2 regions of the Micromonospora sp. NPDC048871 genome follow, and region 1 is predicted to be linked to the other one. Evidence: riboswitches for the same ligand, from Rfam matches in the RefSeq annotation. Region 1 holds a riboswitch; the other holds the start of a gene.
What was found. Region 1 has a riboswitch for S-adenosylmethionine ahead of ACGFIK_RS19325 (ABC transporter substrate-binding protein). Riboswitches for the same ligand answer to the same signal wherever they lie in the genome.
Positions count from the first base shown of each region.

Region 2: it holds a riboswitch for S-adenosylmethionine, as region 1 does, so the genes downstream of both, thrC (threonine synthase) here and ACGFIK_RS19325 (ABC transporter substrate-binding protein) in region 1, are expected to answer to the same signal.

Region 1 covers NZ_JBICUM010000008.1:135,315-138,714, forward strand. The annotation lists gene ACGFIK_RS19320 (HAMP domain-containing sensor histidine kinase) at 5-1,090, shown strand; SAM riboswitch class IV at 1,157-1,268, shown strand; gene ACGFIK_RS19325 (ABC transporter substrate-binding protein) at 1,551-2,396, shown strand; gene ACGFIK_RS19330 (amino acid ABC transporter permease) at 2,432-3,214, shown strand; gene ACGFIK_RS19335 (amino acid ABC transporter ATP-binding protein) at 3,211-3,400, shown strand, end outside.
Region 2 covers NZ_JBICUM010000007.1:151,642-155,041, reverse strand. The annotation lists gene ACGFIK_RS17985 (DUF4232 domain-containing protein) at 1-609, opposite strand, end outside; gene ACGFIK_RS17980 (DoxX family protein) at 961-1,410, shown strand; SAM riboswitch class I at 1,591-1,726, shown strand; gene thrC (threonine synthase) at 1,736-3,022, shown strand; gene ACGFIK_RS17970 (GNAT family N-acetyltransferase) at 3,327-3,400, shown strand, end outside.

The DNA of each region.
Region 1 (3,400 bases):
CGGTTTGAGCGTCCGCCTCAAACTCACCCTCAGCTACGCCGGGTTTCTCCTGCTCGCCGTCGCCCTGCTGTTCGCGGTCGTGTGGCTGTTCCTGCTCCGGTATGTGCCCGACGGTGTGCTGGTCACGGGACCGCCGGGGTCGCACCCCCGCCTCTTCATTCCCAATCGGTCCGACCTGCTGCGCGCCTTCGCGCCGAAGGCCGCGGCACTGTGGGCGCTGCTACTTCTGTTCGGCCTCGTGGCAGGATGGATCCTGGCCGGCCGGATGCTCGCCCCGCTGACTCGCCTCACCGATGCCACCCGCAGAGCCGCCGACGGATCGCTCTCCCACCGGATCCGGTTGCCGGGCCGCCGGGACGAGTTCCGCGAACTCGCCGACACATTCGACACCATGCTCGCTCGCCTTGAAGCACACGTCGCGCAGCAGCGCACATTCGCCGCCAATGCCTCACACGAACTACGCACCCCACTGTCGATCACGCAGACGCTTCTCGAGGTGGCCCGCGCCGATCCGCACCGCGACCTCGGCGAGATCATCGATCGTCTGCACGCCGTCAACACCCGGGCGATCAAACTCACCGAAGCGCTGCTCCTGTTCAGCCGCGTCAACGAAAAGTCATTCACCCACGAGCGCCTCGATCTCTCCCTGCTCGCGGAGGAGGCTGCCGAAACGCTCCTGCCGCTTGCCGAGAAACGCGGCCTCACCATTGCGCTGCGGGCCGATGCCACCCCGGTCCTGGGCTCGCACCCGCTCCTGTTGCAGATGACGACGAATCTCCTGCACAACGCGATCATCCACAACACCGCCGATCAGGGCACCGTGTGGATCACGACCAGTGTCGCGCCCGAGGCTGTGCTGCTCACCGTCGAGAACACCGGCGAACGACTCCCCCCACACCTGGTTTCCACGCTGGTGGAGCCGTTCCAGCGCGGCACCGAACGGGTCCGTGCGGAGCACGCCGGTGTCGGCCTCGGCCTGGCCATTGTCACGAGCATCGTCCAGGCACACGACGGTGCCCTCACCCTCGCCCCCCGCCCCGCCGGCGGGCTCCGGGTAACCGTGCGCCTACCTGCCGCACCACCGGGATGACCTGGGCGTGAGGGCCGTCATATCGGGTGGACGCCGACCGGTCACCTGCTGCTAGCCTCTGCCGCAGGTCATGAGTGCCAGCGTGAAGCCCCGGCTTGCTGGCCGGCAACCCTCGTCCGCGCAGGGGTGCCCCGGGTGAGGACCAGGCATCGGAGTGGCTCCGGTGCAAGCGTGGCCTGGTTTCCAGGTCATCACGACCTCGAGGGAGACCCATGTCGTACCGCAGTCGATCCGCTCCCGTGGCGACCTGCCTGGACCTGACCCAGCGTCGGCACGTCGACATGATGCGGGTCTGTAGCGCCGCGTGTAGCTGACCGCGTCGCCGCCGGTCACCGCGCCTTCGGGCGTACGGTGACCAGCCCTCTCCCCTCTTGTCATCGGTTCATCCCCACGGTCCGTCGTACGGCGGACCGTCGGTGCGGCACGTCCGTGCCCGCCGTCGTTCATCCAGGAGACACCTGTGCGAATCCTTCCTGCCCTGACCCGGGCCGCCGCCGTCGGCGCCGCCGCAGTCCTCGCCGCCGTCACCCTCACCGCCTGCGGCTCGGACTCGGCCGGCGAGGCCGACAACCCGTACAACCTGCTCCAGCCGGGGGTGCTGCGGGCCGGCACGCTCACCGACGCGCCGCCGAACGTGTACCTCAAGGACGGCAAGTTCACCGGGTTCGACAACGACCTGCTGGTCGCCGCCGCCGACAAGCTCGGACTGAAGGTCGAGTTCGTCGGCACCGACTTCTCCGGTTTGCTCGCCCAGGTCAACAACCGCAAGTTCGACATCGGCAGTTCCTCGATCACCATCACCGAGGCGCGGAAGAAGACGGTCGACTTCGGCAACGGCTACGACTTCGGTTACCTCGGCCTCAACGTGCCGGCCGGTTCGACCCTGAGCAGCTTCGCCGAGCTGCCCGGCAAGCGGGTGGTGGTCGTGCAGGGCACCGTCCAGGACGACTACGCCACCACCAAGGGACTGGACCCGGTGCGGGTGCCCGACTACAACGGCGCCCTCAACCAGCTCAAGGCGGGCACCGCGGACGCCTGGATCTCCCCGGCCGAGATCGGTGAGAAGACCGCCGCGGACAGCGGCGGCAAGATCACGGTGGCGGCGAAGGAACTCAGCCCGGCCCCGACGGCGTACGCCTTCGCCAAGGGCAACGACGCGCTGCGCGAGGCGCTGAACAAGGCCCTCGACGAGGTCATCGCCGACGGCACCTGGACCCGGCTCAGCGACCAGTACTACCCGGGTCGGGCCATCCCGGCCGACTTCACCCCGGGCAGCGGCAACGTGGCCGTCCCGTCGGCTTCCTGACGGCGAGTAGGAACGAGCAGGGCGGAGGTTGACCCGTGGATCCGTTGCGCACCCTGTGGGAGACGTTCTTCGACTGGGAGTCGATGCGCGAGGCGCTACCCGAGATGATCACTGTCGGGTTGCCGAACACGCTGATCCTGGCGGTCACCGCCGCCCTGCTCGGCTCGGCGCTGGGCATCGGGCTGGCCGTCGCGGGCATCTCGCGGACCCGCTGGCTGCGGTGGCCGGCCCGGGTCTACACGGACGTGTTCCGGGGCCTGCCGGCGGCGGCGACCATCCTGCTGATCGGGGTCGGGCTGGCCCCGCTGGGTATGCAGGTGTGGGGACCCAACCCGTACCCGCTGGGCATCCTGGCGCTGTCGTTGATCGCCTCGGCGTACATCGGGGAGATCTTCCGCTCCGGCATCCAGTCGGTGGAGGCCACCCAACTGGAGGCGGCCCGCGCGCTGGGCTTCTCCTGGGGGGAGGCGATGCGCAGGGTGATCATTCCGCAGGGCATCCGGCGGGTCCTGCCGGCCTGGGTGAACCAGCTGATCTCCCTGATCAAGGACTCCAGCCTGGTCTACTTCCTGGGGCTGCTGGCCAGCCAGCGGGAACTGTTCCGGATCGGGCAGGACTACGCCGCCAACACCGGCAACCAGTCGGCGCTGCTGCTGGCCGGGCTCTTCTACCTGGTGCTGACGGTGCCGTTGACCCACTTCGTCAACTGGATCGACCGGCGGCTGCGGCACGGTAGGCCGGCCACCGGCCCGGCCGACGAGGACCCCGACGACCTCGACCTGGCGCTGCCCGGCGCGGCGGGAGGAAACCAACGATGAGCGACTCGGTCAGCCTGAGCCTGCGCGACGTGCACCTGGCCTTCGGGCGGCACCAGGTGCTGCGCGGGGTGGACCTGAACGTGGCCCGGGGCGCGACGGCCTGCGTGATCGGCCCCTCCGGGTCGGGCAAGTCGACCCTGCTGCGTACGGTCAACCGGTTGTTGGAGCCGGATCGCGGCGATGTGC
Region 2 (3,400 bases), on a different contig from region 1:
TGCGGACTGGGATGTGGTCGGGGGGCGCTTCTTCCAGGCGCTCACGCCGACGCGGTTGGTGTTGCCGAGGTCGATCGGCCCCTCGATGGCGACCTCCTGCGTCGGCTGCCCCTCCGCCGGGGCTACCTCCAGCCGCTCCGCGTTGGTGGCGACCACGGTCGGGTCGTCGACCAGGTTGCGCCAGAGCACCGTCGCGCCCGCGGCTTCTCCGGGTGCCAGCGTCAGTGGCCGGGGCGGGAAGTCGAAGCCGGAAGTGATCTCTCTGGCCCCGGGGATCACCCGGACCCTGATCAGATTTCCGTCGTCGTCCAGTAGCCGCAGTTCCGGGTAGCCGTGCAGCCGGTACGGCCGGCTGCCACAGTTGACCAGTTCCAGGGCCATCGCCCGCAGGCCCATCGCCGCACTCACCCCGAGGTAGCTGATCCGGACGCCGTCGGCGGGACAGGGGCCCGGCGAGCCGGCTCCGGCGCTCGGCTCGGTACGCGTCGGCGGGGCGTCGGAGGTGGTGACCGGGGCCGATGGTGGGGCGTCGGTCGTGGCTTGCGCCCCGACACCACCGGAGCCGGGGGCCGGGGCGCACCCCGCGAGCAGGACGAGCGTGGCGAGCACCCCAGCAGCACGACGCCAGGGCAGCGCCCGCCGTCCGCCCGGGTGTCGGATGGTCGTCCCTGGTGATGTCCCCCGTATCCCGCACATCGGGACATCGTTGCACCGAGAGATGTCGGGCGTGGTCCCGACGTCCGGTCGTCGCCATCGCGAAGCACACCGCGCCCGGTAAGGAGATTCCCGTCGAGGCGTTCTTCCGTCGATGGCGAAGACGCTGAGTGATGAGGCAGCGGCCGGAAGTTTCGGTCGCTAGGATGGCATGGGAGCGTTCCCATAGTCAGAGATTGCATCGACAAGTATTTATGGGTTCCGCATTCTGGATGCCACCAACCGATCTACAACGGAGGTATCGGAATGCGTATCGACCGGTTCGGCGGCCCGGCACTGTCCCTGTTCCGCATGGTTGTCGGCCTGCTGTTTCTCTGCCACGGCCTGGCCTCGTTATTCGGCATTTTCGGCGGCAGCCGGGGCACCGGTGAACCTGTGCCGCTGGGCCAGTGGCCCGGCTGGTGGGCGGCCCTGATCCAGGCGCTCTGCGGCGCTCTGGTGCTGGTCGGCCTCTTCACTCGCCCTGCCGCGCTGCTGGCGTCGGGCTCGATGGCGTACGCGTACTTCGTCGTCCACCAGCCCGATGCGCTGCTGCCGCTGCGCAACCACGGCGAGTTGTCAGTGCTGTTCTGCTGGTCGTTCTTGCTGGTCGCGGTGCTCGGCCCGGGCACCTGGGCCCTGGACAACCTGCTGCCCCAACGCGGCACCCGGGCGGTCGGCCTGGACACCAAGGAACGCAGCTCGGTGCCGGCCTGACCCACCGCGCGACAGTCGCGATCATGCGCAAACCTGGATCGGGCGGCATCCGGCGGCGCTGATGCCGCCCGATCCAGGAACGGGTGTGACCTGCGGATCAGTCCGCGATGTCGCTCACAAGCTGGGATTGGCGGGCGACTGAGGCGCTGCTCCTGCCTAGAATCGGCAGCACAACTGCATACCTCATCCAGAGGGGCTGAGGGATACGGCCCGACGACGCCCCGGCAACCACCCCCCGCGCTCACCGTTGAGCGTCCGGCGGGGCAGGTGCCAATTCCGTCCCCGCCGCAGGGTGCGATGTGGGGAAAGATGAGAGGACTTCGACATGACGTCGACGCTCGCCCCCTCCGGCCTAAGCGCCGCCACCAGCCCGGCCCGGGCCCTGATCTGCCGCGCCTGTTCGGCCCGCTACCCCCTGGCTGCCCAGCACGCCTGTTACGAGTGTTTCGGCCCGTTGGAGGTCGACTACGACCCGGCAGCCCTGGCCGCCGTCACCCGCGAGCAGATCGAGGCCGGTCCGCGCAACATCTGGCGGTACGCCGCCCTGCTGCCCGCCGGCCAGGACCCCGCCACCCGGGTGACCCTGGATCCCGGGTTCACCCCCCTGGTGGCCGCCGATCGGCTCGCCGCCGAGCTGGGGATCACCGCCCCGCTGTGGGTCAAGGACGACAGTGCCAACCCCACCCACTCCTTCAAGGACCGGGTGGTGTCGGTGGCCCTGACCGCCGCGAAGTCGCTCGGCTTCTCCCGCTTCGCCTGCGCCTCCACCGGAAACCTGGCCAACTCCGTCGCCGCGCACGCGGCCCGGGTCGGGGCCCCCTCGGTGGTCTTCATCCCCAGCGACCTGGAGCAGGGCAAGGTGGTGACCACGGCCGTCTACGGCGGCGACCTGGTCGCCATCGACGGGTCGTACGACGATGTCAACCGCCTCTGCGGTGAGCTGGTGGAGACCGACGAGTTCGAGGACACCGCCTTTGTCAACGTCAATGTCCGGCCGTACTACGCGGAGGGCTCGAAGACCCTCGGCTACGAGGTTGCCGAACAACTCGGCTGGCGGATTCCCGCCCAGGTGGTCATCCCGATGGCCTCCGGTGAACTGCTCACCAAGATTGACAAGGCCTTCACCGAACTGGTCGAGATCGGGCTGGTCGAGGCGCCCGCCGACGGCTGGAAGGTGTTCGGTGCCCAGTCGGCCGGGTGCAACCCGATCGCCACCGCCCTGCACGCCGACAGCGATGTCATCACCCCGGTCAAGCCGACCGGCATCGCCAAGTCCCTGAACATCGGCGACCCGGCCGCCGGCCTCTACGCCCTGGAGGCGGTCCGCCGTACCGGTGGCTGGATGGAGTACGCCGACGACGAGGAGATCCGGGCCGGGGTGCGGCTGTTGGCGCGTACCACCGGGGTCTTCGCGGAGACGGCCGGCGGGGTGACGGTCGCCGTGCTGCGCAAGCTCGTCGAGTCCGGCCGGCTGGACCCGACCGCCGAGACGGTGGTGTTCAACACCGGGGAAGGGCTGAAGACCCTCGACGCGGTGGCCGGTGAGGTGGGCCCGACCCATCGAATCAAGCCCTCCCTACGGGCCGCCCGCGACGCCGGGCTGCTCGGCTGAGCGGATCCCCGCAATGATCAGGGGATATGGCGCTGCCGTCCGGAAATGATCAAGCGGTATCGCCGAAGATCGAATTAGAATCGCGTTTCTTCGAAAATGCGGGAAACACCCTGCCGAGGACTTGACGGCGGGAACCCGGCGGCGGAAGATGCTCCGTGCGGGAGGGCGTTTCGCCGTAGACTTTTAGTCTGTACGACCCAACGCCGGAGGCGTTGTGCGATCGACCCTCCCGACCAAGCTTTCGAACGGGCCAGCGAGAAAAATTCGCTGGCCCGTTTCTCTTGCTATCGCGCAGGCTCCCGACATGACCCTCGCCATCGCGCCCTTCGGTGCCGACGACACCCCGGCCACCGAGCAGGCGTACGCGATCGACGCCGC